2 regions of the Mesorhizobium sp. M6A.T.Cr.TU.016.01.1.1 genome follow, and region 1 is predicted to be linked to the other one. Evidence: predicted binding sites of a transcription regulator. Region 1 holds the regulator's gene; the other holds the start of a gene.
What was found. The regulator LexA, encoded in region 1, represses DNA repair genes until DNA is damaged. The targets are predictions, from matches to a motif close to TGTTCNNNNTGTGTTCNG.
Positions count from the first base shown of each region.

Region 2: the regulator LexA is predicted to act here: its motif matches at 12,872-12,889, upstream of EJ075_RS25730 (DNA-processing protein DprA).

Region 1 is NZ_CP034452.1:5,684,768-5,699,881, forward strand. Features, by position in the region: gene bamA (outer membrane protein assembly factor BamA) at 1-823, shown strand, start outside; gene lpxD (UDP-3-O-(3-hydroxymyristoyl)glucosamine N-acyltransferase) at 1,003-2,061, shown strand; gene fabZ (3-hydroxyacyl-ACP dehydratase FabZ) at 2,054-2,521, shown strand; gene lpxA (acyl-ACP--UDP-N-acetylglucosamine O-acyltransferase) at 2,535-3,368, shown strand; gene lpxI (UDP-2,3-diacylglucosamine diphosphatase LpxI) at 3,355-4,257, shown strand; gene lpxB (lipid-A-disaccharide synthase) at 4,247-5,413, shown strand; gene gltA (citrate synthase) at 5,468-6,796, opposite strand; gene gltX (glutamate--tRNA ligase) at 6,978-8,402, opposite strand; gene EJ075_RS27535 (ComEC/Rec2 family competence protein) at 8,505-10,937, shown strand; gene lexA (transcriptional repressor LexA) at 10,931-11,668, opposite strand; gene glp (gephyrin-like molybdotransferase Glp) at 11,773-12,978, opposite strand; gene moaC (cyclic pyranopterin monophosphate synthase MoaC) at 12,978-13,475, opposite strand; gene trpC (indole-3-glycerol phosphate synthase TrpC) at 13,542-14,393, opposite strand; gene trpD (anthranilate phosphoribosyltransferase) at 14,398-15,114, opposite strand, start outside.
Region 2 is NZ_CP034452.1:5,281,209-5,296,322, forward strand. Features, by position in the region: gene EJ075_RS25665 (cbb3-type cytochrome c oxidase subunit I) at 1-527, opposite strand, end outside; gene coxB (cytochrome c oxidase subunit II) at 615-1,430, opposite strand; gene EJ075_RS25675 (hypothetical protein) at 1,889-2,413, shown strand; gene EJ075_RS25680 (LysR family transcriptional regulator) at 2,441-3,349, opposite strand; gene EJ075_RS25685 (MFS transporter) at 3,491-4,936, shown strand; gene EJ075_RS25690 (TetR/AcrR family transcriptional regulator) at 5,083-5,655, opposite strand; gene EJ075_RS25695 ((2Fe-2S)-binding protein) at 5,870-6,490, shown strand; gene EJ075_RS25700 (xanthine dehydrogenase family protein subunit M) at 6,494-7,510, shown strand; gene EJ075_RS25705 (molybdopterin cofactor-binding domain-containing protein) at 7,510-9,144, shown strand; gene EJ075_RS34165 (molybdopterin cofactor-binding domain-containing protein) at 9,196-9,624, shown strand; gene EJ075_RS25710 (DoxX family protein) at 9,693-10,127, shown strand; gene EJ075_RS25715 (PQQ-dependent sugar dehydrogenase) at 10,280-11,404, shown strand; gene EJ075_RS25720 (nuclear transport factor 2 family protein) at 11,435-11,914, shown strand; partial or broken gene EJ075_RS25725 (JAB domain-containing protein) at 12,170-12,349, opposite strand; gene EJ075_RS25730 (DNA-processing protein DprA) at 13,163-13,924, shown strand; gene EJ075_RS25735 (hypothetical protein) at 13,917-14,612, shown strand; gene EJ075_RS25740 (hypothetical protein) at 14,800-15,114, shown strand, end outside.

The DNA of each region.
Region 1 (15,114 bases):
GACGATAGGCGCGACAGTGCGCTTCGGCCTGCCGATCACCGACAACATCTCGACGCAGCTGGCGTATAATATCTCGCAGGAGAAGTATAAGCTCGATGACGACTGCGATGTTGACAATGATGGCGAGCCCGACGCCGGCTGCGACGTCTCTGAGGCAATCTTTGAAGGTATTCAGGAAAGCCCGTGGCTCAAGTCGTCGGTCAGTCTCGGCCTGGTCTACAACACCATCGACGACATGAAGAACCCGCATGAGGGCATCTACGCCAATGTCACCACGGAGGTGGCCGGGCTCGGCGGTGACGCCAAGTTCGTCAAGGTGACGGCGCGTGGCAGCGTCTACCAGACATTGTCGGAGCAGCTTGATCTGGTCGGCTTGGTTTCGGGCGGGGCAGGCCACGTCCAAGGCTTTGGCGGCGGCGATCTGCGCATCTTCGATCATTTCCAGAGCAGTGACCGCATGATCCGCGGCTTTGCCTATGGCGGCATCGGCCCCGTCGACTCGGACGGATTTGATGACCATCTCGGCGGCACCACCTATTTCAACGCCTCGGCGGAAGCCCAGTTCCCAATGCCGGTCATTCCGGAGAGCTTCGGCCTGCGCGGCGCGGTCTTCGCCGATGCGGCAACGCTCTATGGCAGCAAGGTCAGTGCTGATTTGGTCGATCAATCGACAACCGACATGCAGTGGCGCGCCTCGGTCGGCGTTGGTCTGATGTGGGCGTCGCCGTTCGGCCCGATCCGCATCGACTATGCGATCCCGGTCCTCAAGGAAGACACCGACGACGTGCAGGAATTCAACTTCGGCATATCGACCCGCTTCTGATCGGCGGCAACGATGTTTCCGGGCCGTTGGGGCCCGGAAGAGAGTGATCCGACACTACAGCGCCGCGCGTCCTCTTGGACGCGCAAAGAACGCTGTAGCACTTTGATTTTGCGCATGATCCCCAGCGAAAATCGATTCCGATTTTCCGGGTCATACGCTAGCTGGATATAGCTTCTGGAATGACCGATCCGGTGTTCTTCGCGCCCTCACGCCGGTATACGGCTGGCGAAGTCGCGAATCTGACCGGCTCGGTGCTTGTCGATTCCGGCCAGTCCGACATATCGATCGAAGCCTTGGCACCGGCGAGCGAAGGCGGCGAGCATGCCCTTGTCTTCGTCGACGGCAGACGCAACTTCGCGCTGATGCAATCGCTGCGGGCGGCGGCAGTCCTCTGTCCCGCCGAATTTGCCGGCAAGGCGCCGGCGGGTGTCGCGGTTCTGGTCCATCCGCGCCCGCAACAGGCTTTCGCGATGGTCGGACGCCTTCTTTTCCCGGCTGCCGCCACACCGGCGCCGATGACCGGAGAAACCGGTATCTCACCGCATGCCCATATCGATCCTTCGGCGCACATTGAGGCCGGCGCGATCATCGAGGCCGGCGCGATCATCGGCCCCCGCGCTTCTATCGGCAGCGGAAGCGTCATTGCTCCTCATGCCGTTATCGGTCCCTCCTGCCAGTTCGGCCGCGATGGCTATGTCGGTCCGGGCGCCAGCATCCAATACGCCCTGATCGGCAACCGCGTCATCATCCATGGCGGCGCCCGCATCGGTCAGGACGGTTTTGGCTTCGTGGCCGGCGCCAAGGGCCCGGAGCGCGTCCCGCAAATCGGCCGGGTCGTTATCCAGGACGATGTCGAGATCGGCTCGAACACCACGGTCGATCGTGGCGCCATGTCCGACACGATCATCGGCCAGGGCACCAAGATCGACAATCTGGTGCAGATCGCCCATAACGTCCGCATCGGCCGCAACTGCATAATCGCCGGTCTTTCGGGTATTTCCGGTTCCGTAACGGTGGGCGACAACGTCACCATGGGTGGCGGTGTCGGCCTTGCGGATCACCTGACCATAGGGACAGGGGCCAAGCTTGCCGCAAGAAGCGGGTTCATGAGCAACGTCCCTGCGGGCGAGATTTGGGGAGGGTATCCGGCACAGCCGATGGCGGAAGCCATGCGGGAGATCGCGGCCCTGCGAAGACTGGCCAGGGCGCGCAAATCCGGCGACGGAGGGAATAGCTGAGATGGTGGCGGCGACGACGCTCGAGGCGGTCGACATATTGGGGCTGATGAAGCTCCTGCCGCATCGCTATCCGTTCCTGATGATCGACCGCATTATCGACATCGATGGCGACGAGTCCGCTATCGGCATCAAGAACGTGACCATAAACGAGCCGCATTTTCAGGGTCATTTCCCGGACCAGCCGGTTATGCCCGGCGTGCTGATCGTCGAGGCGATGGCGCAGACGGCCGGCGCCATCTGCATCCGCAGCCTTGGCACCGAAAAACCGTCGCTGGTCTATTTCCTGACCATCGACAACGCCAAATTCCGCAAACCGGTCGTTCCCGGCGACCAGTTGAAGATCCATGTGAAGAAAATCAAGAAACGCGGCAACCTTCTCAAATTCGCCTGCGAGGCTCTGGTCGACGGCGTCAAGGCCGCGGAAGCCGAGATCTCGGCGATGATGGTTACGAGCGACTGACGATCGAATGCTTATGAAAATCCAGACAGTGATCCATCCATCTTCGGTCATCGAGGCAGGCGCTAAAATCGGCGAAGGCGTCCGCATCGGGCCGTTCTGCCACATCAGCGCCGACGCAGTGATCGGCGACCGCGTCGAACTGGTCAGCCATATCTCGGTAATGGGCGCGACCACCGTCGGGGCGTCGACCAAGGTCTATCCGATGGCGACACTGGGCGCGCCGCCGCAGAACACCAAGCACAAGGGCGGCCGCACCACGCTGGTCATCGGTGAGAACTGCACGATCCGCGAAGGCGTGACCATGCATCTCGGCACCGATTCCAGCCGCGGCGAGACGACGATCGGCGACAATGGCAACTTCCTTGCCTACGCCCACATCGCCCATGACTGCATCGTCGGCAATAACGCCACCTTCGCCAATGGAGCGACGTTGGGCGGCCATTGCGAGATCGGCGACAACGTCTATATCGGTGGCCTCACCGCCGTTCATCAGTTTGTCCGCGTCGGCGACAACGCCTTTCTCGGCGGTTGCTCGGCAATCGTCGGCGATGTCATTCCCTACGCCATCGCCGTCGGCAATCGCGCCAAACTTCGCGGCCTCAACATCATCGGCCTGAAGCGCGCCGGCCTGCCGCGCTCCGAGATCCATACGCTGCGAAAGGCCTACAGGACGATCTTCGATCGCTCCCGAACCGTCGGCGAAAACGTCGAGTTCGCCAAGGCGGAATTCGCCTCGTCACCGACCGCCATGAAAATCATCGATTTCATCGCCAGTCGCGGCAAACGGCACTATGCCGTCCCGTCGCTTAGGGGTGGCGACGGCGACGATGCAGATGACGAAGATTGAGGCCACCCGGACGGGCCTTGATCTTGCGCCAGATGCCAGGGTCGGCATCATCGCCGGCGGCGGCAGTTTGCCGGTCGAAGTTGCGATCAGTCTGGCCGGACAAGGCTACCCGCCCGTCATTATCCTGATCGAGGGCGAAGTCGACCGCAAGTCCGACCTCAGCGGCTACGAGCATGAGAGCCTCGCTCTGGAAGACATCGGTTCGCTGGCTTCGTTACTGAGGCGTCGACGGATCAGCCATCTCGTCCTTGCCGGCGAGATCAGGCGCCGGCCGAGACTGATCGACATGCGCCCGAGCCTCGGCTTGCTGGCTGTGGCGCCGTCGGTGGTCATGGCGCTTGCCCGTGGTGACGACGGTCTGTTAAAGGTTTTGACGCGGGCTCTGGAGGCGCGTGGGGTCAAGGTCGTCGGCGCCCATGAGATCGTGCCGGAACTGGTCGCGGCCGAAGGGACGTTGACCAAGGCAGCGCCGCGCAAATCCGACTGGCGCGACATCGAAGCGGCGCATGCGGCGGCAAAGGCCATCGGCGCGCTGGATATCGGCCAGGCAGCTGTCGCGATCGGCGGCCGCGCCATCGCGCTGGAAGGCGTCGAGGGCACCGATGGATTGCTTGATCGAACAAGGCAGTTGCGCGGCCATGGCAGACTTGCCGGCAGAACGCGCGGCGTCCTGGTCAAATGCGCCAAGCCCGGCCAGGAGTTGCGCGCGGACCTGCCCTCCATCGGCCCACAGACGATCGAGGCGGCGCATGCCGCCGGACTTGCCGGCATTGCCGTCGAAGCCGGCCGCTCGCTGGTTCTTGAAGGCCCCACCGTCGTCGCACGCGCCAATGCGCTCGGCCTGTTCGTGATTGGCCTGCCCGCTGCGGAGCCGGCGCATGGCGACTGACAAACCGCTGAAGATCGCCATCGTTGCCGGCGAGGAATCCGGCGATCTGCTTGGTGCCGACATCGTGGAGGCGCTCAAGCGCGCGACCGGCCGCGAGGTCCGGCTCGTCGGCATCGGCGGCCGCCATTTGCAGGCGCTCGGCCTCACGCCGCTCTTCGACGGCGGCGAGATCGCGCTGATGGGCTTGAGCGCCATCCTGCGCGACCTGCCGCGCCTGATGCGGCGGATCAGCCAGACGGCCAGCGCGGTCGCTGGTGGAAAGCCCGACTGTCTCGTCACCATCGACAGCCCGGATTTTTCGCTGCGCGTGGCGAAGAAGGTTCGCGCCGCCGATCCGACGATCCCGATCGTTCACTATGTCTGCCCGAGCGTCTGGGCGTGGCGACCGGGCAGGGCGGTGGCGATGAAACCGTATGTCGACCATATCCTCTGCATCCTGCCTTTCGAAGTGAAGGAGCTCGCACGCCTCGGCGGTCCGCCCGGCACCTATGTCGGCCATCGCCTCACACATGATCCGGGCGTGCTCGGCGCTGCCAAGGCGCAAAGCCTGCCGCGCGATCTGTCCGACGATCGTGTGAAGACACTGCTTGTGCTGCCCGGCTCGCGTCGCGGCGAGGTGCGACGGCTGGTCGGCCCATTCGGCAAGACGATCTCGATCCTGCGCGCGCGCGGACACCGCTTACGCCTGCTGTTGCCGACGGTGCCGCATGTCGCCGACCTGGTCAGGGCTTCGGTCGCAAGCTGGGACGAGAAGCCGGAGATCATCCTTGATCCCGAGCGCAAATGGCAGGCCTTCGGCAAGGCCGATGCGGCGCTGATCGCATCGGGAACGGTGTCGCTGGAGTTGGCGCTGTCGGGTGTGCCGATGATCTCCTGCTACCGGCTCGATCCGGTCATGCGGATGGCCCAGCGCCTGATCACCGTATGGAGCGCCGCCTTGCCAAATCTCATCGCCGACCGTCCGGTCGTGCCGGAAAACTACAACGAATATGTGCGGCCGCGTTATCTGGCGCGGCAGTTGGAGGCGCTGTTTTCCGACACCCCCTATCGCGCATGGCAGAAGGACGGTTTTGCCGAGGTGGCCAGACGCATGGCCGTCGACAGACCTTCGGGCGACATCGCAGCGGGGGTCGTGATGAAGTACATCAACGGGTGAGTAGTGAGTAGTGAAGAAAATTCCTATTTACTACTCACTACTCACTTTTTCTTTTTACCGCTTCGCAATCGGCACGTAATCGCGTTCCGGCGCACCTGTATAGAGCTGGCGCGGGCGGCCGATCTTCTGGTGCGGATCCTCGATCATCTCTTTCCACTGCGCGATCCAGCCGACGGTGCGGGCGACTGCGAACAGCACCGTGAACATGGTGGTGGGGAAGCCCAGCGCCTTCAGCGTGATGCCGGAATAGAAATCGACGTTCGGATAGAGCTTCTTCTCAATGAAATAGGAGTCGGTCAGCGCGATCTTTTCCAGCTCCATGGCGATGTCGAGCAGCGGATCGTCCTTGATGCCGAGTTCGCCCAGAACCTCATGTGCGGTCTTCTGCATGATCTTGGCGCGCGGATCGTAGTTCTTGTAGACGCGGTGGCCAAAACCCATCAGCCGGAACGGGTCGTTCTTGTCTTTGGCGCGGGCGATGAATTCCGGGATGTGGTCGACATGGCCGATCTCGCCCAGCATGTTCAAGGCCGCCTCGTTGGCGCCGCCATGGGCCGGTCCCCACAGGCAGGCGATGCCGGCTGCGATGCAGGCAAACGGATTGGCGCCCGACGAGCCGGCGAGGCGGACGGTCGATGTCGAGGCGTTCTGCTCGTGATCGGCGTGCAGGATAAAGATGCGCTCCATCGCGCGGGCCAGCACCGGGTTGATCTTGTATTCCTCGCACGGCACGGCAAAGCACATATGCAGGAAGTTGGCCGCGAAATTCAGCTCGTTCTTCGGGTAAATGAAGGGCTGGCCGATGTGATATTTGTAGGCCATCGCCGCGATCGTCGGCATTTTCGCGATCAGCCGCATCGATGCGACCATGCGCTGATACGGGTCCGAGATGTCGGTGGAATCGTGATAGAAGGCCGACAGCGCGCCGACCACGCCGCACATCACCGCCATCGGGTGCGCGTCGCGGCGAAAGCCGGTGAAGAAGCGCGACATCTGCTCATGCACCATGGTGTGGCGCGTCACCCGGTAGTCGAAATCGTCCTTCTGCGCCTTGGTCGGCAATTCGCCGTAGAGCAAGAGATAGCAGACTTCGAGGAAGTCGCCATGCTCGGCCAGCTGGTCGATGGGATAGCCGCGATGCAAAAGGATGCCGGCATCGCCGTCGATGAAAGTGATCTCCGACTCGCAGCTTGCCGTCGACGTGAAGCCGGGATCGTAGGTGAAGGCCCCGGTGGTGCTGTAAAGCGAGCCGATATCGATGACATCAGGTCCGACCGAGCCGCTTCGCACCTTGAGTTCGTGAGTTTTGCCGCCGAACTCAAGTTTTGCAGTCGACGCCTGGGTTTTGCCGCCAAATTCCATTTTTGTCGCAGCTTCGGACATTGCAAACTCCTTTTGGTTTTCTCATGCCGGCAAAGGCGAAATATCTGCAACGCAACACGTCGAAAGGATCGGAGTCCGCGCGTTTGCGCCCGCAATTGGATTTGCGTGCCAAATTGGGCCAAGACCTAATGTTGCACTGCGAAACCCACCTTTCAATGCCAATCTTCTTGGGCCAGTTTTGCTAATCGATTTGATCCGCGACGCGCGCCAGGCTTTCCTCGCGGCCAAGCACGGCAAGCACGTCGAACACGCCGGGCGAGGTGCTCTTGCCGGTGAGCGCGGCACGCAAAGGTTGGGCCACGGCGCCGAGCTTATGGCCGCCGGCCAGCGCATATTCGCGGATCGCGGCTTCCGCCGCTTCGGCCGTCCAGTCGCCTGAAATCGTCTTCAGCGCCACGTGCGCGCCCCGCAGGATCTCGCGCGCCTCACCGCCGAGCAATGCAGCCGCCTTCTCGTCGATCGGCAGCGGGCGCTCGGCAAACAGGAAGGCGGCACCGTCGGCCAGCTCAACCAGCGTCTTGGCGCGCTCCTTCAGGCCGGGCAGGGCGGCAAGCAACTGCGCCTTGCGCGTGTCGTCGAGGCGCGCGGCGATCGCCGGGCCGCCTTCGAGATAGGGCAAGGTGGCGATGAAGATATCGAGCAATTCGGCGTCGTTCATGCGGCGCATGTGCACGCCGTTCAGCGCCTCGAGCTTGGCGAAGTCGAAGCGGGCGGCTCCCTTGTTGACGTCGCCGATGTCGAACCACGCAATCATGTCGGCGATCGACATGATTTCGTCGTCGCCGTGGCTCCAGCCGAGCCGCGCCAGGTAGTTGAGCAGTGCTTCGGGCAGATAGCCCATGGCACGATAGGCTTCGACGCCGAGGGCCCCGTGCCGCTTCGACAGCTTGGCGCCGTCGGCGCCATGGATCAGCGGGATATGCGACATCGACGGCACGTCCCAGCCCATGGCTCGATAGATCACCATCTGGCGGGCGGCATTGGTCAGATGGTCGTCGCCGCGGATGATGTGGGTGATGCCCATGTCATGGTCGTCGACGACGACGGCATGCATATAGGTCGGATTGCCGTCCGAGCGCAGGATGATGAAATCGTCGAGATCCTTGTTGGGAAAGCGGACATCGCCCTGCACGAGGTCATGCACCACCGTCTCGCCGTCGGCCGGCGCCTTGATGCGGATGGCGCCCTTGGCGCCGGCCGGCGCCTCCGACGGGTCGCGATCGCGCCAGCGGCCGTCATAGCGGGGAGGCAGCCCCTTGGCCCGCGCGCTCTCACGCATCGCCTCCAGCTCAGCCGGCGTCGCATAGCAGTAATAGGCCTTGCCGAGGCGTACCAGCTCCTCGGCGACAGCGCGGTGGCGCGGCGCGCGCTCGAACTGCGATACCGGCTCGCCGTCCCAGGTGAGGCCGAGCCAGGAGAGCCCCTCGAGAATGGCGGCGGTTGCCGCATCGGTCGAACGCTCACGATCGGTGTCTTCAATGCGCAGCAGCATCTTGCCGCCGGTGTGTTTCGAATACAGCCAGTTGAACAGCGCCGTCCGGGCCCCGCCAATATGCAGGAAGCCGGTGGGCGACGGGGCAAAACGGGTGACGACCTTGTCGGACATGGAACTCTCGGGCAAGTGCAGGAAACCGATGTGGTTGCGCGGACTTTCGCGCGTCGCGCGTTCATGTAGCATAGGAGGTCAAGGGCGCAAGGGGCAGACCCGATGGCTGGACCAGGCCGCGGCGTGGACGAGAGCGAGGGCGCGATCGCGAGCGTCAGCGAACGATCGCTGTTTGCCGACGTTTCTCCCGTCGAGCCGCTACCCGTTTCGCTGCCTGCGTCGCACCCCGGCATCCAGCCTCTCTCGCCGGACCGCTCCGCGCCAATACCCGGGCCTGTCGTTCATTTCCGCCGTCTTTCACTATCCGCTCTCCGCAACAGCGTGGTTTCGGCGGCGGGCATGGAGCTCGACCGCGGCGTCGCCTTCCTGCTGGTGCCGGTTTTCCTGGCATCCGGAGTGATCGTCTATTTCTCGCTTGCCGTGGAACCGGACTTTCCGCAGCCCATTGCCGTGGTGGTCCTCACGGCATTGTGCGCAGCGGTCACGCGGTCATGGCGCAAAACACATTTGTGTTTCATGGCAGCGTTGCTGTGCGCGCTCGGTGTGCTCGCCGCCAAGGTTGAAACCTGGCGCGCGGGAACGCAGATGCTCGGTTCGGTAATCCAGACCCAACTCACCGGCCGCGTCGTCAGGCTCGACCAGATGGCGAACGGCCGGATCAGGCTGACCCTCGACGTGATATCGACCGCCCGGCCGACACTGCGTTATGCACCGGAACGTGTCAGGGTTTCGGCACGCAAAATTCCCGCTGAGATGACCGCAGGCTCGGTGGCAACCGGCTATGCAAGGCTTTTGCCTCCGACTGGCCCGGTTCGGCCCGACAGCTATGACTTCTCCTTTGACAGCTATTTCGCCGGTATCGGCGCCAGTGGCTTTTTCCTCGGCAATCCGAAGATCGTCGCTTCCGAAGATGCACCGTTAGCAGCGCGCCTTTCTTCGTCGATCGAAAAGGCGCGTGAAACCATCGCCGACCATATCAGGGACAGCATCGGTGGCGCCGAGGGGGAGATTGCCGCTGCGCTGATCGTCGGCGTGCGTGCCGGCATCCCCGAAGAGATCAACGAATCGATGCGGCGCACCGGCATCTACCACATCATCTCCATTTCCGGCCTGCACATGGCGCTTGTCGCCGGCACCATCATGGGATTGCTGCGCGGCGCCTTTGCGCTGTTTCCCGATTTTTCGTCGCGCCGGCCGGTCAAAAAATATGCGGCTGCAGCCGCACTCCTTTCCATCGCTGCCTATCTCATTTTTTCCGGCATCGTGGTCGCGGCTGAGCGCAGCTTCATCATGCTGGCGGTAATGCTTGTCGCCGTGCTGTTCGACCGGGCTGCGCTCACCATGCGCAATCTTACGATTTCAGCCATCGCCGTCATCGTCGTGTCGCCGCACGAGGTGGTCGGCCCAAGCTTCCAGATGTCCTTCGCCGCGACCGCGGCTCTCGTGGGCGCCTATGCCGGCTGGTCCGACTATCGTGCCGACAAGGCCACGGCGCCGCCACAACGACGGTCACCGGCCGCTTTCGTCACGCGGAAGCTCGTCGCTGGAACAGGCACCATCGCCATGACCTCCATCATTGCCGGCAGCGCCACCGCGCTCTTCGCCATCTGGCACTTCCAGCGCGTCTCGCCGCTCAGTCTGTTTGCCAATCTGGCCGTCATGCCGATCGTCACGGTCGTCATGTTCCTGGCGGTCGTCAGCGCCTTGGCAATGCCTTTCGGCTTCGACGGACCTTTCCTCTACATGATGGGCAAGGGGCTGACGGCCATGATTGCAATATCGGGATGGATCTCCGAACGTTCGCCGGTCGATGCAGTCGGGCTGATTTCGTTGCAGTCGGTTCTGCTGGTGACGGTCGCCCTGGTCATCGCCACGATGGCGACGACATGGTTGCGGCTTGCGGCACTTCCCTTTGCGCTTGCCGGCCTGCTGACGATTTCCGAGACGCGAACCCCCGACGTGCTGATCTCGGAGGATGCGCATCTGGTGGCGCTGCCGATCGGCGGCGGCGAACTTGCCGTCAACCGGGTGCGCTCGAACGAATTCACCACCGACAACTGGAAACATGCGCTGACTTCAGCGACCATTGTCGAGCCGGAGACGTTCGAAAAAGGAGACGTGCGGTTCGACATCGCCGACCCGGCCGACCTGCCGCCGGGAGCGCCTTTCTATTGCACTGCCGGCCTGTGCCTCGCCCGGCATCCGTCCGGCGCGATCATCGCGCTCGCCGACGACCGCAAAATCGCGCGGCCAGCCTGTGCCTTTGCGGACTTGATCGTCATCGACGATGCCACGGCCTATTATAATCCCTGCCGCAACCCGCTGGTCCTCGTCGTGACCAAACGGCAGCTCGCTCGCATGGGCAGTGCCGCCGTCTTTTTCGATCCGCTATCGGCGACGACGCGCGCAGAAATCCGTTTTGCCGTCAAACAGCCATATAGGCCTTGGCATGAGCAGCGGAGATTTTCTCGCGAGGCTAGGGGCCTGCCGCCATACCGTAAGCCTGAGAAACCCAAGAAAGCTGCCGTTCAGTAACGTCGGATCAATCCGACGAGCTTGCCTTGCACCTTGACCCGGTCCGGCCCGAAGATGCGCGTCTCATAGGCCGGGTTGGCGGCTTCCAGGGCGATCGAGGCGCCTTTGCGGCGGAACCGCTTCAGCGTCGCTTCCTCCTCGTCGACCAGGGCGACAATGATCTCGCCAGGCTGGGCGGTGTCGGCGTTGCGAATGATGACCGTGTCGCCGTCGAAGATGCCGGCCTCGATCATCGAATCACCCTTGACCTCCAGCGCGTAGTGCGCGCCGCCTGTGATCATGTCCGGTGGCACCGAGATCGAATGCGTCTGGTGCTGGATGGCATCGATCGGCACACCGGCAGCGATGCGGCCCATCACCGGAATGGAGACGGTGGCAACGACGTCGTCGTCATTGCCGGCCGCAGGCATGCGTGACGGCGCCGGCTTGATCTGTCGGCCGAGGCTGCCCTGCCCAAGGCTGCCCTGAATGACGCTCGGCGAGAATTTGCGCGCCGCATTGAGGCCGGGCGCGATCGAATCGGGCAAGCGCAGCACTTCCAGCGCGCGGGCGCGGTTGGGCAGCCGGCGAATGAAGCCGCGCTCCTCCAGCGCCGTGATCAGCCGATGGATTCCCGATTTGGACGCGAGATCGAGCGCTTCCTTCATCTCGTCAAACGAGGGCGGAATGCCGCTTTCCTTCAGCCGCTCGTGGATGAACATCAGCAGCTCATGTTGTTTGCGTGTCAGCATCGCGACCCCCAACAGAATCAGAAAAACAAACCCAGAACAAACACTATCTGTTCCAGTTGTGTTCCGCAACTGTTTAAAGTTTAATGAATGTGTTGACGTTTTGTTCAGCGTAGCATCAGCACGGTGCAGGCGGCACCTGTCGCGGCGGGGGGAGCGAATGGCTCGCGCACGATCAGCCCGTTGGCGTCGGCCAGCATTCTGAGCATCGAGGAATCCTGGATGCCGAACGGCGTCGCCTTGAGCGTGCCCGCGTCTTCCTTCACCACGGCGCGTACATAGTCCTGCCTGATATCGTTGGCCGCCATGGCGGCACCGAGCCGCGCCTGACGCATGTCCTGCCGGTAGGCGCGTCCGCCAAGCCGCGCAAGCAGCGGCTTCAGGAAGAGCTGCGTGCAGACTAGGCTCGCCACCGGATTGCCGGGCAGGCCGATGCAGCGGATGTCGCCCAGCCGACCGAACATCAGCGGCTTGCCGGGCCGCATGGCGATCTTCCAGAAATCGAGCGTCATGCCTTCGCCGGTCAGCACGTCGTGGACGAGGTCGTGGTCGCCGACCGAGGCGCCGCCCAGCGTGACGATGACGTCAGCCCCTGCGTTAACCGCCTTTTTCACCAGCGCGGCAATCGCCTCTTTGCGGTCGGGGGCGATGCCGAGGTCGAGCGCGCTGGCGCCGACCGAGCGGGCCGCGGCAGCGACGCCATAGGCGTTGGACGAGATGATCTGGTCCGGGCCAAGGTCGCTGCCTGGCGGCAGCAATTCGTCGCCGGTGGCGATGATGGCGACCAGCGGCCGTTTCACCACGCTGACCTGCGGATGGTTGGCCGACGCCGCCAGCGACAACGCCGCCGGATCAAGCAGGCGGCCTTTCTCCAGCAGAACGTCGCCCTTCGAGAAATCGAGCCCGAGGCGGCGGATGTTGCGGCCTTCAACCGTCGACGCGGTCACTTCGATGCTGCCGCCGCCGAGGTCGCGGACATTCTCCTGGATGACGATGGTGTCAGCGCCTGCGGGAAGCGGCGCGCCGGTGAAGATGCGCACGGCCTGCGCCGGGCCGACTGTTCCGGCAAAGCCGCGTCCGGCCGGCGCCATGCCGATCACCGCAAGTGTTGCCGGCGCGGAGGCGACATCCTCGGCCCGCACGGCATAGCCGTCCATGGCGGACGCGTTGAAGGGCGGCTGGGTGCGGAGCGCCGTGAGCGGGTCCGCCAGTATCCGGTCGGCGGCGTCCATCAGGGTGAGGCTTTCAGCTTGCAAGGGCGCAGCATCTTCAAGCAGGCGCTCGAGCGCGTCGGCAACCGGAAGCAGCGCCATTATTGGCCTGCCCCTTGGGCGCTTACTTTGTAGACGCCGGATTTGCCGCCGGTCTTTTCCACCAGCCTGATGCCGGAGATCACCATGGCGCGGTCGACCGCCTTAGCCATGTCGTAGATGGTCAGGCAAGCGACCGAGACGGCGGTCAGCGCCTCCATCTCGACGCCGGTCTTGCCGGTGACGCGGGCCAGCGCCGTGACCTTCAGGCCAGGCAGCGTCGCGTCCGGTTCGATGTCGACGGATATCTTGGTCAACAGCAGCGGGTGACAGAGCGGGATCAGCTCATGCGTCCTCTTGGCCGCCATGATGCCGGCGATGCGCGCCGTGCCCAGCACGTCGCCTTTCTTGGCATCGCCGTCGAGGATCATCTTCAGCGTTTCTGGCCGCATCGAGACAAGACCTTCGGCGATCGCCGTGCGGGTCGTTTCCGCCTTGTCGCCGACATCGACCATATTGGCTTCGCCTTTCGCGCCAAGATGGGTGAGGGCAGCCGTCATCGTCAGACGGCCTTAGAACGACGTGCGTCCGTTTGGACGCACATAGCATGCTCTAACACTTTGGATTTATGCATCGTGCTCTCCGAAAATCGATTCCGATTTTCGGGCCGATGCATGAGCCGGCGCCTTACCCGTCAAAAGCAGGTGCGTTGCGGCGGCCACGTCCTGTTGCCGCATCAGGCTCTCGCCGACGAGGAAGGTGCCGATGTCGCTTTTTTCCAGCCTGCGGCAATCTTCGTGCGAGAAAATACCGCTCTCGCTGACCAGCAGGCGGTCGGCCGGCACCATCGTCGCGAGCCGCTCCGAAGTATCGAGACTGGTTTCGAACGTCCGGAGGTTGCGGTTGTTGATGCCGATCAGCCGTGACGACAGTTTCAGCGCGCGTTCCGTCTCGGCTTCGTCATGCACCTCGACCAGCGCGTCCATGCCGAGCTCGAAAGCCGTCATTTCGAGCTCCCTGGCCACGGCGTCATCGACGCTCGCCATGATGATCAGGATGGCGTCAGCGCCCCACGCACGGGCTTCGAACACCTGATAAGGCTCGAACAGAAAATCCTTGCGCAAGGCGGGCAATGTCACGGCACTGCGCGCATCGGTGAGGAATTCAGGCGCGCCCTGGAAGGACGGCGCGTCGGTCAGCACCGAGAGGCAGGCGGCGCCACCTTTCGCATAGGCCCTGGCCAGTGCCGGCGGATCGAAATCGGCTCGGATCAGGCCCTTGGAAGGGCTCGCCTTCTTGATCTCGGCGATCAGCGCGAAGCTGCCGGATTTGCGCCTGGCTTCAAGGGCCGAGAGAAAGCCGCGCGGCGCATCGGTGTCCTTCGCCCGCGCCTTGATCTCGGCAAGCGGCACGCGCGCCTTCGCCGCCGCGATCTCGTCGCGCTTGTAGGCTTCGATCTTGCGCAGGATATCAGACACGGCTCTATCCGTTCGAAATCTCGACCAGCCGGTCGAGCACTTGCAGCGCCCGGCCGCTGTCGATGGCTTGCGCCGCCGTCGCCATGCCGTCGGCAAGCATCGTCGCCTTGCCAGCCACCACCAGTCCGGCGCCGGCGTTCATCAGCACCGTATCACGAAAGGCGCCGGCGGCGCCGCCCAGCATGTCGCGTAGCGCCTGGGCGTTATAGGCGGCGTCGCCGCCGCGCAACTCGTCCTTGGTGTGCCGCTTCAGCCCGACTGCTTCCGGGGTTAGCGTAAAGCTGCGGATCTCACCGCCGACCAGCTCGGCCACTTGGGTTTCGCCAGTGGTGGTGATTTCGTCATAGCCGTCGCCATGGGCGACCCAGGCGTGTTCGGCGCCCAATGCCTTCAGCGTCTCGGCCACCGGCATGATCCATTCCGGCAAGAAGACGCCAACCATCTGCCTGCTGACACCAGCCGGATTGGAGAGCGGGCCAAGCAGGTTGAAGATGGTGCGGGTGCCGAGCTCGACGCGGGTCGGGCCGACATGCTTCATCGCCGGATGATGCGCCGGCGCGAACATGAAGCCGACGCCTGCATCGTGGATGCAGCGGCTGATCGTTTCCGGCGGGATATCGATCTTGACGCCGAGCGCGGTCAGCACGTCGGCGGCGCCGGTCTGCGAGGACAGTCCGCGATTGCCGTGCTTAGCCACCGGCACGCCGCAAGCGGCGACGAC
Region 2 (15,114 bases), 400 kb from region 1:
AGCATCAGCATGATGCCCCAGTCCTGGCCGCCTGGTGTGCCGGTCATGATCGCCTGCGGCGGGTAGAGCGTCCAGCCGGCACCCGTCGGTCCGCCGGGCGCAAAGAAGCTCGACACCAAAACCAGCACGGCGAGCAGGTAGATCCAGTAGCTCAGCATGTTGACATAGGGAAAGACCATGTCGCGCGCGCCGACCATCAGTGGGATCAGATAGTTGCCGAAGCCGCCCAGGAAGAGGGCCGTGAGCAGGTAGATCACCATGATCATGCCGTGCATGGTGATGAACTGGTAGTAGGCTTCCGGGGTGATGAAGTCGAACGTGCCGGGGAAGCCGAGCTGCAGCCGCATCAGCCAGGACAGCACCAGCGCCACCAGGCCGATTGCCGTCGCCGTCGCCGAATACTGGATGGCGATGACCTTGGCGTCCTGCGAGAAAACGTATTTCGTCCACCAGCTGTGCGGATGGTAGAGTTCCATTTCCGCGACTTCGGCCGGCGGTACCGCATCTGCAGGTGTGATATCGACCATAGGAACACCTCCGTGCCCTTTTTCGGCCAGGCTCGACAGTTTCGAGCCCCGCCGCAATTTAAACCCACGTCGCCGTCTTCCCGGCGTCTACTCTGCCGAGCCCACCTGCTGGGGGGCTGACAATTGCGCAAAAGTCTGCTGTTCGCCGAGCCACGCCGTATAATCTTCCTGCGTGTCGACCATGACCACACCATGCATCAAAGGATGCCCCTGGCCGCAAAGTTCGGCGCACAGGACCTGGAAGGTTCCGGTCTTGGTCGGGGTGAACCAGAAATAGGTGACCGAGCCCGGGATCATGTCCATCTTGGCGCGGAATTCCGGGACATAGAAATCGTGGAGCACGTCGATCGAGCGAAGCAGCATCTTGACCGGCTTGCCAACCGGCAGATGCAGATCGGCAGCTTCGACCACGACATCGTCTTGGCCATTGGGGTCGCTGGCGATGACGCCCAGCGGATTTTCAGCGCTGACGTTGCGGGTGTCGGATGTGCCGAGCTTGCCGTCCTTGCCGGGCAGGCGAAAACTCCATTGCCATTGCTGGCCGACGACTTCGACCTCGGTTGCGTCGCTTGGGACGTTGACGAACTGGTTCCAGACGAACAGGCCCGGAACCAGCATGGCCGTGACCCCGATTGCGGTGACGATCGTCAGCCACCATTCGAGCCGCTTGTCCTCGGGTTTGTATGCCGCCTGATTGCCTTCCCGATGACGGAAGCGGAAGACGCAATAGGCCATGAATAGGACGACGGCGGCGAAGACGACGCCGGTGATCCAAAAGGTGATGATGATGGTGTTGTCGATATAGTCCCAGTTCGAGGCAATCGGCGTCCACCACCATGGGCTCAGGAAGTGGAACAACACTGAGCCCACAACTACCAAAACGAGTACAAGCGCGATGGCCATATCCCGTTTCCTCCCGGCATTCCAAGGGCGCGAAGCCGTCCCAGGAAATGCCAAGTGCATCATAGCTCGATTTCCGGTCGAAATTCTAGTGCGGTCATCCGGTCAGCCGAAAACGCAATGGCGATGATGTGGATAAACCTAAGAAGAAGAGGGCTGCGGCGAAGAAAAAACCTGCCAACGGGCGCCGAATAACACGGCATTCTGCCGAATTATGAAAGGCCGCCCTCAATGCGGCCGTTTTCGTTGTGACCTTAGAGCGACGTGTGGCCACTTGGACGCACAAAGTACACTCTGAACTCTTATTTTCTACGCATCCTGCTGTCCGAGAATCGATTCCGATTTTCGGGCGGATGCGGTAGCGACAGATTCGTGCCCAAGTAGCGGTTGACGGCTAGCGATACGAGATTTTGATCATTATCTGCACCGTGTTGCAAAGTGCAGGGTCGTTGGAGGGATCGTTGAAGCTATTAGTCGGTATTGGAGGCGCGGTCGCCACGGCGTTCCTCCTCGCCTCGGCCTGCGGCAGCGCCCAAGCCGACAGCGCTCTTGACAATTGGCGATTCGACACCGGCAGCGGTGGCCTGGTCACGGCCTCGCTGCATGCCACCAACAAGCTCATCACCGGCGGCGGCGCCTTGAGCTACAGCCCGGTCCTGACCATTGCCTGCCGGGCGAATGGTGAGCCGCGCTGGAGCGAATGGTTGCAGTTGAACGACGCCGTCTCCGCCAGCCGGACCATCACCGTGTCGGTGACCGTCGACAAGGCCAGCAAGGTCAACGAAAGCTGGTCGGTCGGCCCGCGGGGCCGGACGCTGGTTCGGGATGGTGCCGACGGTATCAGGCGTTTGGTTTCCGCAGACCGGCTCCTGCTTTCCTGGCGGTTCGGGCTGCTGTCGGGGCGAGGCGAGGCCGATTTCGACCTTGCCGGGTTCAGCGAGGCCGTCGGCCAGATCGCCGGCACCTGCAACACCGAGTTGCCGTGATCGGATCAGCGGCGCTCGCCTTGACCGCTAAGAAATCCAGTGAGTTATTCCGGCACAAACGTCTCGAACGCACCCGCGCAGCCAGCGGTGCGCCGGATCGGCATCGAGCCGCGGGTGCCACAAAAGTGAAACCCCGATTTCCGGCAAGGGAACCGGCAGAGGAAAACAGAACATCCCGTCGCGCAGGTTTCCCGAATAGCGTTCGGGAACGCTGGCGATCAGGTCCGAGGCACGCGCCAGGGCCAGAGCTTCCGAAAAGCCGCCGACGACCGTAACGATCTCCCGTTTCAACCCTAGCGGCTCAAGGGCATCGTCGATCGGTCCCCTGTCGAGCCCGCGACGGGAGATGAGGATGTGCCGGCCGGCTGCATAGCGGGCAGGGGTGATCGGGATCTCGCACAATGGATGCCCCATCCGCACGACACCGACGAAACGGTCACGGAACAACGCTTGCGCGCGCACCTCCGGTCCCGTGGCCTTTCCGATGACGCCCGTTTCAAGATCCACGCTGCCGTCGCGCAGCGGTGTGCTGTCCTTGTCCGGCTTCAGCACAAAACGCAGCCGCACGCCCGGTGCTTGTTCGCCTACGCGCGCAATGAGATCCGGTCCGAAATTCTCGACAAAGCCATCCCTGTTTCTAAGCGTGAAGGTTCGCACGAGCCGTTTCAGGTCGAGCGTCTCAACAGGACGCAGAACGGATTCGGCGTCCTGCACAAGCTGACCGACGCGCTCGCGGAGCTCGATGGCCCGGGGCGTGGGAACGAGGCCGCGTCCAGCCCTGACCAACAGCGGATCGCCGGTCGTCTCACGCAATCGCGCCAGCGCCCGGCTCATCGCCGACGGACTCAGCCGCAACCTCTTGGCGGCGCGCGCAACGCTGCCTTCCGTCAGCAGCACATCAAGGGTGACAAGCAGATTGAGATCGGGATGCGACATCAACGGATCGTAGCAGCCCGGCACGATATAACATAGCGTGAAACGCAATGATTAAGTGCGAATGATGCATCTTCCGCCATGTCTAGCAAAGGACTACGTGTCTGCCAGCTCCGTTTCGGGAGTCGCCAGAAAACGGAGCTCATGTTGAAGCCAATCGATGCAGGACGAGCAGTCGCCGGAGATACGGAACGGGGACCTTCGGTTCGGTGGGCGCTCGCCAGCCTCTCGCTGTCCATGTTGCTGTCCTCATTCGGCATCAGCATCGCCAACGTTGCCTTGCCGACCTTGGCGCAGGCGTTCAACGCTTCGTTCCAGCAAGTCCAGTGGATCGTGCTGGCTTATCTCCTCGCCATCACCACCATGATCGTCAGCGTCGGACGGCTCGGCGACCTCATCGGCGGTCGGCGGCTGCTGCTGGCTGGGCTCTTCCTGTTCACCGTGGCCTCGGTCCTGTGTGGCGTCGCGCCGACGCTCTGGCTGCTGATTGCCGCCCGGGCGGCGCAGGGAGTAGGGGCGGCCATCATGATGACCCTGACCATGGCTTTTGTCGGTGAGACGGTTCCGAAGGCCAAGACCGGCAGCGCCATGGGGCTGCTCGGAACGATGTCGGCGATCGGCACCGCTCTCGGTCCGTCGCTCGGCGGTCTTCTGATTGCCGGAGCTGGTTGGCGGGCGATCTTCCTGGTCAACGTGCCGCTGGGTTTGCTGGCTTTTGTTCTCGCCTATCGCTATCTGCCGGCTGATCGCCGGGGGCCGAAGACTGATCGGACCGGCTTCGACGTTGTGGGCACGCTGCTGCTTGCCCTAGCGCTTGGCGCCTATGCGCTCGCGATGACGGTCGGGCGTGGCAGTTTTGGTCCGCTCAACATGGCCCTATTGGTGGCAGCCGTTTTCGGAGCCGGCTTCTTTGTGCTTGTGGAGGCAAGAGTGGCGTCGCCTTTGATCCGATTGGCGGCGTTCCGCAATGCGACGCTGAGTGCCAGCCTCACCATGAGTGCGCTCGTTGCGACGGTGATGATGGCGACGCTGGTGGTCGGGCCGTTCTATCTGTCTCGTGCGCTCAGGCTCGACGCGGCTCTTGTTGGGATCGTCATGTCGGTCGGTCCGCTTGTCGCCGCGCTGACCGGTGTGCCAGCTGGCCGTATAGCGGACCGTTTTGGCGCTGCGCGCATGACCATCATTGGGCTCATCGCGATAGCGGCCGGTTGCTTCATTCTGTCCATGATGCCGGCAACGCTCCCTGGCTACATCGCCCCGATTGCAATCATCACATCAGGCTATGCGCTGTTCCAAACGGCCAACAACACCGCCGTCATGTCGGATATCCGCCCGGACCAGCGGGGCGTCATTTCCGGATTGCTCAATTTGTCGCGCAACCTCGGGCTCATTACTGGCGCATCCGTCATGGGCGCCGTGTTCGCGGTTGCGTCAGCGACGACCGACATCACGACGGCGCGCCCAGAGGCCGTTGCCGCCGGTATGCGGATCACGTTCGCGGTCGCGACGATTCTGATCGTCGTCGCGCTCGCCATCGCGGTTGGAAGCCGTGCTCTCGCGGCACGCCCTTCGATGTCTGGCGTGTCATGACACCGTAGTCCGAACGCAACCCGGATGCTTTCGACGAGATGCCGGTGCATGTTCAGATCGGGCGTCAGATCAGCAGCAGGCCCTTCCCGTCATTACAATTGTTCTCACTCGTCAAAGCCGCTTGGATCGTCCGGCAAATCTGCGTCCTAGCCTGCGACTTGGTGCAGGCCTGCCTGAAACTCGGTAAGAGCCGCCTGCACGTGACTTGAAAAGGGCTTCTCTGTTTCGTCGGCGTGCCAGTTCTCCAGCGCAACTTTCCAGATGGCCGCGCCTATCTCTGCTACGGCGCGCGAAAACGAGGGCCGGATACCCCGCTGCTGTAGAGCCAGATCGATTGCGGAAGCGAGCTTATGCAGCTTCATCAGTTCCCGCTCCTGCAGGTCGCCATGCGTGAATATCAGACGCTGGCGCAGCTTTACGATAGCGCGGTGGCCGTCGATGAAGGGAGCGACCGATTCAAAGGCGCGAGCCACCATTGTCAGTGGATGCACGCCGGCGCGGGCTCTCGCTATTTCGTTTGCTATCGTGACCTGGTGATCACCGGCTCGCCAGAACATGACTTCTCGCTTGTCGGTGAAGTAGCGGTAGAACGTCCGCTCCGTTAGCCCGGCTTCCGCAGCAATCTCTGGAACAGTCGTTGCAGCGTAGCCCTGCTGCCTGAAAAGACTGTATGCGGCGGCCTCGAACCGCTCGCGCGCATTTTCTGCCCTCTTGACCATTCCAAACCCTTCTCAGTTTTGTGAACATACGACAATTGTCAGGCTCTGACAATGATGCTAAAGATTGTCAGAGCCTGCCAATGTGGCACGAGTGCTAGGGCTCGTACGCTTGGTCAATGCGGCGGCGAACACGCACAATGGTCCGACCTTCGGCGCAAAGTTCGCAAGCACAATCACGGCTCCAACTTGGAAGCGCGAAGAGGGATGCCCGATAATGGAAGACGAACGGTCCGAGACTACACAAACCTGCGGCGTCACGCGTCGCGTTGTGCTCGCTAGCGGAGCTGGGGCTGCCGCTGCGAGCATCTTGCCACTCGAGCAACGAGCCCAAGCACAACAGCAGTTCGCGCGTGCCGAAACCGGCCAAACGGTTCAAGTCTCGGCGAACGTGAACGGCCGACCGGTGATTCTTGAGATCGATTCCCGCGCTTCTCTCCTCGATTTGCTGCGTGAGCGGCGAGAGCTGACCGGGACCAAGAAGGGCTGCGATCACGGACAGTGTGGGGCTTGCACGGTTCATCTGGATGGCCGGCCTGTCTCGTCCTGTCTCACGCTGGCGGCCAAGATCGATGGACGGCAGGTCACCACGATCGAGGGCCTCGCCGAAGGCGCGGACCTTCACCCAATGCAGCAGGCCTTCATAGACAATGATGCGCTTCAATGTGGGTATTGCACGCCAGGACAGATCATGTCCGCGGTCGCCTGCGTGACTGGAGGGCATGCGACCAGTCCAGATGCAATCCGCGAGTTCATGAGTGGGAACATCTGTCGGTGCGGCGCCTATGTCGGGATTCTCGCGGCCATCCAGCAAGCAGCCAAGGTCATGGAGGACTGAAAGATGAGGGCGTTGAGCTACACCGTTGCCCCCTCTGCCGAAGCCGCCGTGGCACGTTTTGCGGCGGCCCAAGGATCGGCGCGATATATCGCCGGTGGCACCAACCTGTACGACCTGATGAAGCTCGGGATTGAGCACCCGGCTCATCTGATCGACGTCAGCCGAATCGACGGCATGGACGCGATCGAAACAGACGGCGACATTCTGCGCTTCGGTGGCCGCGCTCTGATGACCGATGTAGCCTACACGCCGGTCGTGCGCGACCAGTATCCCGTGCTTTCTGAAAGTCTGCTCAAGGCTGCGTCACAGCAGTTGCGGAACATGGCCACGGTGGGCGGCAACCTTCAGCAACGCACCCGCTGCGTGTACTTTCGCAACGGTGCGGGATCGACCTCGATGGTTGGCGTTTATCCTTGCAACAAGCGCGAGCCTGGCTCCGGTTGCTCGGCCATCGGCGGGCTCGATCGCACTCATGCCGTTCTTGGCACAAGTGAGGCTTGCACCGCGGTGGCGCCTGGCGACTGGCCGGTCGCACTGATGGCGATGGACGCGACGATCGAGATGCTCGGGCCTGAGGGTCCGCGTAACCTTCCGATTGCTGAATTCTACCGTCTCCCAGGTGATACGCCCCACCGCGAGTTCAATCTTCATCCGGGCGAACTGGTGACGGCGATCACCGTCCGGAAAACGCCTGCCGGCCGTGCATCGACCTATCATAAAATCCGCGACCGCGAGAGTTATGCCTTCGCATTGGCCTCCGCTGCGGTGGCACTCGAGATGGATGGCGCCACCGTCCGCACCGCCCGCATTGCGCTCGGCGGTGTCGCGACCACACCTTGGCGATCCCGCGCCGCCGAAGCGATTGTTGCTGGTTCACCACTCACACCTGAACTTGCTCTTCGGGCCGGAAGGGCGGCTTTCGCCGACGCCCGAGGCGGTCAGCACAATGCATTCAAGATCGAACTCGGCGCGAGAGTTATCGCCGATGCGCTGATCATCGCCGCTGAAAGGAGGGCGTAATGCCTACGCAAGCCTTCTCGGAAATTGCACGTGTCGATGCGAGAGACAAAGTTCTCGGCCGGGCGCAGTACGGTGCCGACGTTAAGAAGCCCGGAATGCTATATGCCATGCTGGTGCCTGCGACTATTGCGAAAGGCAAGGTAAGTGCCCTCGATGTAGCGCCTGCCATGGAAACGCCCGGTGTTGTCCAAGTGCTGGGCATAGGAGATTTCCCGGCACTTCGTGCAGAGATATCGTATCGGGGCCAGCCCATTGCGCTGGTAGTTGCCGAGACCGTCGAAGCGGCGATCGAAGGCGCCGAAGCGGTGACGGCGGTTTACGAGACGGCGCCCTATATTCCGTTGATGACAAGCCCTGGTGCGCAACGCGTAGATGCCGAGGGATTCAACGCAGGCGACGTCGATCGGGCATTCCAAAACGCAGCGACAATCGTCGAGGGCATCTTCGAGACGCCAACCCAGCATCACAATGCCATGGAGTTGTTTGGCACCGTTGCGGAATGGACTGATGGACGACTGACGGTATACGAGGGATGTCAAAATCTTGACGCCGTCAAGGCGGCGCTAATGAAAGCATTCGAGCTTTCACCCGATCAGATCGCAGTGAAATCAGAACAAGTCGGTGGTGGGTTCGGGCAAAAATCTCCTCCAAAAATACAGACGTTCCTGGTCGCACACGCGGCACGGTTGATACGGCGCCCGGTAAAGCTGGTGACGCCTCGCGGGCAACTCTTCCATATAGCCAACTATCGGCCGCGCAGTGTCCACAGCATCCGTCTTGCTGCCAACGCGGAAGGACGCCTGCAGGCCATCATTTACGACGTGGTGCAAGAAAACATTCCGGATGGCGGCTTTCGCTCGACCGGCTACCACGAAGATATCGCCCGCTTGTATGCGATCGAGAACTTTCGGGCGACTGCAGGTGACATCCACATCGACCGTCAGATGCCGCGCCACACAAGGGGCACGCATCCCTTTCCTGCCGGCTTTGCATTGGAAAGCGTGATCGATGAGATGGCCTACAAGCTTGGCAAGGACCCCGTTGAGCTTCGTCTTGAACACGAGGCTAAGAACGACATCATCGCTGGCCAACCTCTATCGCCGCACTTTCTGAACGACTGCCTGAGAGAGGGGGCCAGCCGCTTCGGCTGGAGCAGGCGTCTTCCTGAACCGGGATCTATGCGACTGGCCGACGGGACGTTGGTCGGCCTTGGAGTGGCGTGCGGCATCTTCGGTGCGTCGATGTCTGCGAGCGAGGCAACCCTCAGGGTCAGGGCCGATGGCACAACACGCATGATCAGCTCCGGACATGAGATGGGCCAAGGAATACTGACTGCGATTGCTAATGTCATCATCCAGGGTCTCGACATCAACCCCGATCGTCTGGAAGTCCTGCTCGGCGACACTACGTTGGGCCCACAGCTCGCCACGGTCGGCGAGCGCGGGACGGCCAGCTGTGTCCCAACGGCCGCAAAGGCGGTGGAGGCTCTACGCGCCAGGTTTGCCGAACTCGCCGGGGCCAATCCGCCAGCCGGCAATTTGCACCAACAGCTCGCGCGCCTGAAGCGCCCCTATATCGAGGTCAAAGTTTCAGAGCTGGCGCCAGGTCAAGACGCGTCGGCCCTCGAGGCCTAGCGCACCGGCGGCCGTGCAGGCGCAGGGCCCGAATACCCCGGCTTCACGTCCATGAGCTATATCGCGCAGTTTGTGGAGATTCACATCGACGCGACAACCCGGCGGATCCGCATGCCGCGCGCGGTCAGCATCGCGGACGTAGGGCGGGTCGTAAGCCCGAGGACCGCGAAGGGACAGATGTACGGCGGTGTCGTCTGGGGGTTCAGCACAGCGCTTCGGGAAGAGTCGGAAGTCGATCCGCGCTTTGCCGGTTACCTCAATGACGATCTCGCCGACTACGTGATGGCGGTGAACGCCGATATCGGTGAGGTGGATGTCGGGCTGATAGATAAGCCTGATCCCAGGATCAACTCGGTCGGTGTGAAAGGAATGGGCGAGTTGGTGATGCTCGGAACAGCGCCTGCAATCGCTAATGCCATCTATCACGCAACAGGCAAACGCATACGAAAACTGCCGATACGCATAGACGACGTGCTCTGACGAAGGAGAGCCGTTGAGCACTTGCTTTAACCCAACTCGCAATCCGTCTAGTTACCTTGGAGGCAAATATGCCCGCTCTGCAGATACCCTATATCCGAAACTTTGCACCTCATATTCTGAGTGTCTTGCGCATTTTTGCAGCAGGATCATTCTTCACCCATGGCACCAGGAAGCTTTTCAGCTGGCCTGCGCCCTTTGAATATCCTCTCAACCCGTTGCTGCTCACGGCCGGAGTTCTCGAAGTGGTTGGCGGCCTTCTATTGGTATTTGGCCTCTTCGCCCGCCCGGTTGCCTTCCTGCTTTCAGGATCCATGGCCTTCGCATACTTCATCGTGCACAGTTCGAATGGTTTCTTCCCGGTACTCAACCACGGCGAAGCAGCGATGCTGTATTGCTTCCTGTTTCTCTACATTTCCGCCGCCGGGCCGGGTGTCTGGAGCTTGGATGCGCTCCGGGAGCGCAAGGCTGGAACGACTTCGTCCCGCCTGGAGACGGCGACGTGATGTGATTGGCGCGTGGTCGGCCTACAGCCATTCAATGGAGAGCGTCTATGGAGAGTCGAGATTTCGATCGAAGAGCCAGTGCTGGCCACATGCGGGATAAGGTGCTGGGAACGGACGGGCGCGGTGTAGCAATCGCAGTGGTTCGGGCCTCGATGATCGCTCTCGCATTCACCATGCTCGGCTCCATATCGCTGCTGATCTCCTCCGGCGTTCACGCCCAGTCGTCTCGCTCAGTGGGCTCGCCGACATCGTGCGTAATGCCCGCGGCCACCCCCGTCGAGATTGCTTCCGGGCTCAATATACCCTGGTCCGCCGTGCGCGTCGGCAGCGAGGTGCTCGTCAGTCAGCGTGGTACTGGGGAGATCGTGGCGTTTCGGCCTGGCGAAACGCTACGATCAGTCGGCACCGTGCCCGACGTCGTAGCCCGAGGCGATGGCGGGATGCTTGGACTTGCGGTGCTCACAGAGAGCGCGAACGTCTGGCTCTACGCTTACCACAGCACGATTTCGGGCAATCGCATCGTGCGGATGGCGTACAGCGAAGGCGCGCTCGGTGAAGTGCAACCCGTCCTTGACGGATTGCCAGGAGGGCGCGGTCACAACGGCGGGCGCATCGAGTTTGGTCCTGACGGGATGCTCTATGCAACGGTGGGCGAGACGAGAAATCCCAACCTCTCGCAGGATCCAAACTCACTTGCTGGCAAGATCCTCCGCATGACGCCTACCGGCGGCGTCCCAACGGATAACCCTGTGAGAGGCTCTCTCGTCTACTCCCTTGGACACCGCAATTCTCAAGGACTGGCGTGGGATGACAGGGGACAGCTGTGGGCGACCGATTTTGGGGATGATGGATGGGACGAACTCAACCGCGTTGAGCCGGGGGGAAATTACGGGTGGCCGGTCATCGAAGGCAGGGGAGGCAACCCCGCTTACATAGACCCTGTCATGCAGTGGCATACGCAGGAAATGGGTCCAAGCGGGCTTGCCTACGTTGACGGCACCTTCTTCGTTGCAGGTCTGACAGGGCAGCGGCTGTGGTCGGTGACAATTGACGCCGCGGGCAATCCCGAAGCAACGGCACACTACGCCGGCGAGTTTGGGCGTGTTCGTCATGTACTCGAGGGAAACGACGGCAACCTGTGGTTCCTGACGAACGGGCGACGTGGCGACCCCGATGGGCAGGTTCTTTCGGTCCCGCTCGGGAGCCTGGCCGCGCCCGAATGCTCACGCGCATCGGCTGCCGGTGGCCGGGGTGGAGTTCCCGCAACAGTCCCATGAACCTCGCCAAACACAAGAGGGAGATGTCAATTGGCCCGGAACCTTCGTGCCTTAGCGGCCATCGCTTCGCTCTGCCTGCCAATATCGCTCGCGGTCGCCCAGCCAGTGAGTCAGCAATGCGTGAACAGCGAGGTAGCCAAGAAGGAAGTCCTCGAGCTAGATTCCATGCGCATCGACGCATTGCTTCGCAACGACGTGGGGTTTCTGGAAGAGATCACTGCCGACGACTATTCTCATGTCGAAAGCTCTGGTGGCGCTCGCAACAAATCGCAATTCATCGCAGGCCGTAGGGGTGAACGCGCGCTGTTTTCCACCTTCGTCATCGACGAAAACAAAGCGATGATCTACTGCAATGTCGCCGTTGTCGTTGGACGTTATCACAATGCGTACAGAACAAGCGGGGGATCTTCCGTAGTGAAGAGAGCCCGGCACCTTCGCGTATACGTTCATGAAAATGGGCAATGGAGGAATGTGGCGCATCAAGCGACCGAAATCGGCAGGGCCGATTGATCGAAATGTCTTCCGATTCAAGATGGCTGGCGGGAAGCGTGCAGCTATGGCGCGTCGGCGGTCGGTTTCTGATGGAAGCGTTCTCTTCAAGCGGATTGCCGAGGTTATCGGGCGCCGCCTAGGTCGAGCTGTCGAGCTGTCGAGTCGCGGGCTGGCGAGCTCTTCCGTTGGTTCGCCATCATGGCAGGCGCGAACATGGTGAAGCCAGCGCCGGACGCTTCCGACGAGAAGCCGATGCATATTTCAAATCGTGTGTCAGATCAGCAGCAGGCCCTTCATGCTGGCATGACCCTTCTTGCCGATGATGATGTGATCATGAACGGCGATGCCGAGCGGTTTGGCCGTCTCGATGACCAGCTTGGTCATCTCGATGTCGGCGCGCGACGGCGTCGGGTCGCCTGACGGATGATTATGCGTCAACACACCAAGAACGGAATAATGATATTTATCAAATGCTTGAATTCCAACCTTGGAGGGCAGGGGTCGTTAGTTGGGGTATGTGCCGAGTGACCACTTGTGATCTTTCACGCATGGGAATGGTCGCATTTGCGCAGTACCCCAACGTCCCGGTCAACCACGGATTCCGAACCCTCATCTTTTCGCGCTGGTGCCACTCGGGACGGCTGAACGGCCCTTCCACTACTCTAGCGTTGCCGAGCGATGACTTCGGGTTAGACACGGGCGCAATGCGGGTGCCGTCACCGCAGAACGCCTGAACCGTGGCGCCCCCCCAATTTCTCGAACAAGACCACGAAACGGGCTTCGGAACCGCCGCATCGCGAGCCGGCTCTTGGCGGCGTCAAGAGTCCGTCGAATCCGAGATCTCACAATCGGACACTCTAGAGCTGGGTCGCCCGTTCGGTCGAGACGTACGTGCGGTGCGCCGATCTTTTGCAACGATTACGCCGGCGATGTCTTCTGTGATCTACTATTCGGGCAAGGGTGCCTCTTGAAAACTGGAACATATAGTGAACATATTTGCCGCGACAGTGACCTCTATGGCCTCTCGGCACGCCGCGACCATATGGGGATCATTCCCTTAACGCTCTTGAGCTAGGCTGAAAACTAGATCAGGGTGCATGACACGAGAGAGAGCCGACCATGTATCTAGCGCGCAAAGAGGACTTCGGGCCCGCAGCATCGCCGATCTCGCCTCGCCGCGAATTGGGCGCTTACGAGGCTATGTGGCTTGAGCAAGGCGCCACGTTCAAGACGATCGCTGACAAGTTTGCCAAGGATCCGACGGCAATGCCTTCGGATTTCGTTCGGCCGGCCCAAGCGGAAGAGTGTGCCCGTAAGGTCCTTTCCGAGGCCAGCGTCAAAGGCGTCTCTCGCTTTGGCGTTCGCATCCACCATGCCGGCGACTACCCTGCGAAATTGCGTGACGCGAAATACCCCGTTGAACTGCTCTACTTTCAGGGCATCTGGGAGCTAACCGAGACGCGGTGCATCGCCATCGTTGGAGCTCGAGAGGCCTCCGAAGAGGGAAAGCAGCGAGCTAGGCAGTTGGCATTCTCTCTGACGGCTCGCAAGCGCGAGGATCGACGCGACGACTTCACGATTGTCTCGGGCCTCGCTGCCGGCATTGACCGAACGGCGCATGATGCGGCCATAGAAAACGGCGGCCGCACGATCGCCGTCATTGGGACACCCCTTGGCACCTACTACCCGAAGGAAAATCGCGACCTCCAGGATCGGATTGCGAGAGAGTTCCTTCTGATCTCGCAGATCCCTTTCCTGCGATATGGTGCCCAAAACGTGCCTCAAAACAGGCTTTTCTTCCCGGAGCGCAACATCACCATGAGTGCGCTGACCGAGGCGACGATTATCGTTGAGGCGAGCGACACGTCAGGCACGCTGACGCAAGCGCGTGCAGCCCTGCATCAAAAGCGTAAGCTTTTCATCCTGGATTCGTGCTTCCAAAAAGGCCTCAAATGGCCGAGCAACTATGAGGCGCAAGGTGCCATTCGAGTGCGCTCGATGGACGATATCTGGGGCAGCCTTGACTAAGGTTTTCTATCGCGAGATCGATGACAGTAACCGCGGCGATCACACCAGGCTGACCGCCAACGATAAGTGCATGTTCCTGTACGAATTTACCGCCTTCGAGCATACCAACGGTCTCGGCTTCAAGTTCAGCGATACGAACCAGCTTATCCACAACCTCAAGAAAAAGCCCTCCGAGCGGCTGACGAAGGGCGGATGGAAGTATAAGGGCGAAGCCATTGGAAAGTGCGCTGGCGCGATGCGGCTCGCACTCAATCCTGAATGGCTGACTAGCGGAACGTTGGTGCCAGTTCCGTCTTCGAAGGCCCCAGGTCATCCGGACTACGATGATCGTCTAACCCAAATAGCCAGGCTATTAAGCGTCCCGCCGCCAGACGTCCGCGAGCTTGTGCGTCACGATAGTTCGCATGCCGCCGCGCATGAGTCGAACAATCGGCCGACCGTCGAAGACTTGCTCGCCATTTATGAAATCAACGAGCCCTTGGCCAGTAGCAAGCCAGTCAGCTCGATCGCGATTTTCGACGACGTGCTCACCGCCGGCACGCATTATCGGGCAGTGCAAATCAAGCTCGCTGCGCGCTTCCCTAACGTCCCTATCTTCGGAATGTTTATCGCTCGCCGGGCAATCCCGCCGCCCAGCGATGGCTGGGTCAAGCAGATGCAGGAGCTGTTCGGCAGTGTTGACGACTAGTATCGACAAGTGTCTTTCTCGAAAAAATTTGAAATGACGTTGGCCGCTGGAACTGCCGCGATCGGAAAGAGCACGAGTGAGCCGATCGCGACCAACGGAGTTATGCAAGCAAGCCACTTTCTGTGGCACGCGGTCAGCCCCGTGTGGCTAATCGGGGCCTTAGCCCTACCCCAAGGCGAAAGTGGGTTTGAGCGCCATGGACTCGTTTCAGGAATTTGAGCGGTTTCTCGATGGCCATTTTGCGCGGCTCGAGACCTTGGACTACGACGCCAACGCGGCTCTAGCATTGGTCAGCAATATTCAAGAGCAGGCGGCATCCAGCATCGAGACTTTTGGCCTCGCTTCATCCATGGCACACGGCATTACGATCCTCGCTCCGTATCTCGTAAGTGGCAAACTAGGTCCGCCGCCCGACATAGGGACACTTCTGTCGGACCTTTCGTTCTGCATGCATTACTACTCGCTACGCGAACTTTTATACTATTCGTACAACGTACCCGGC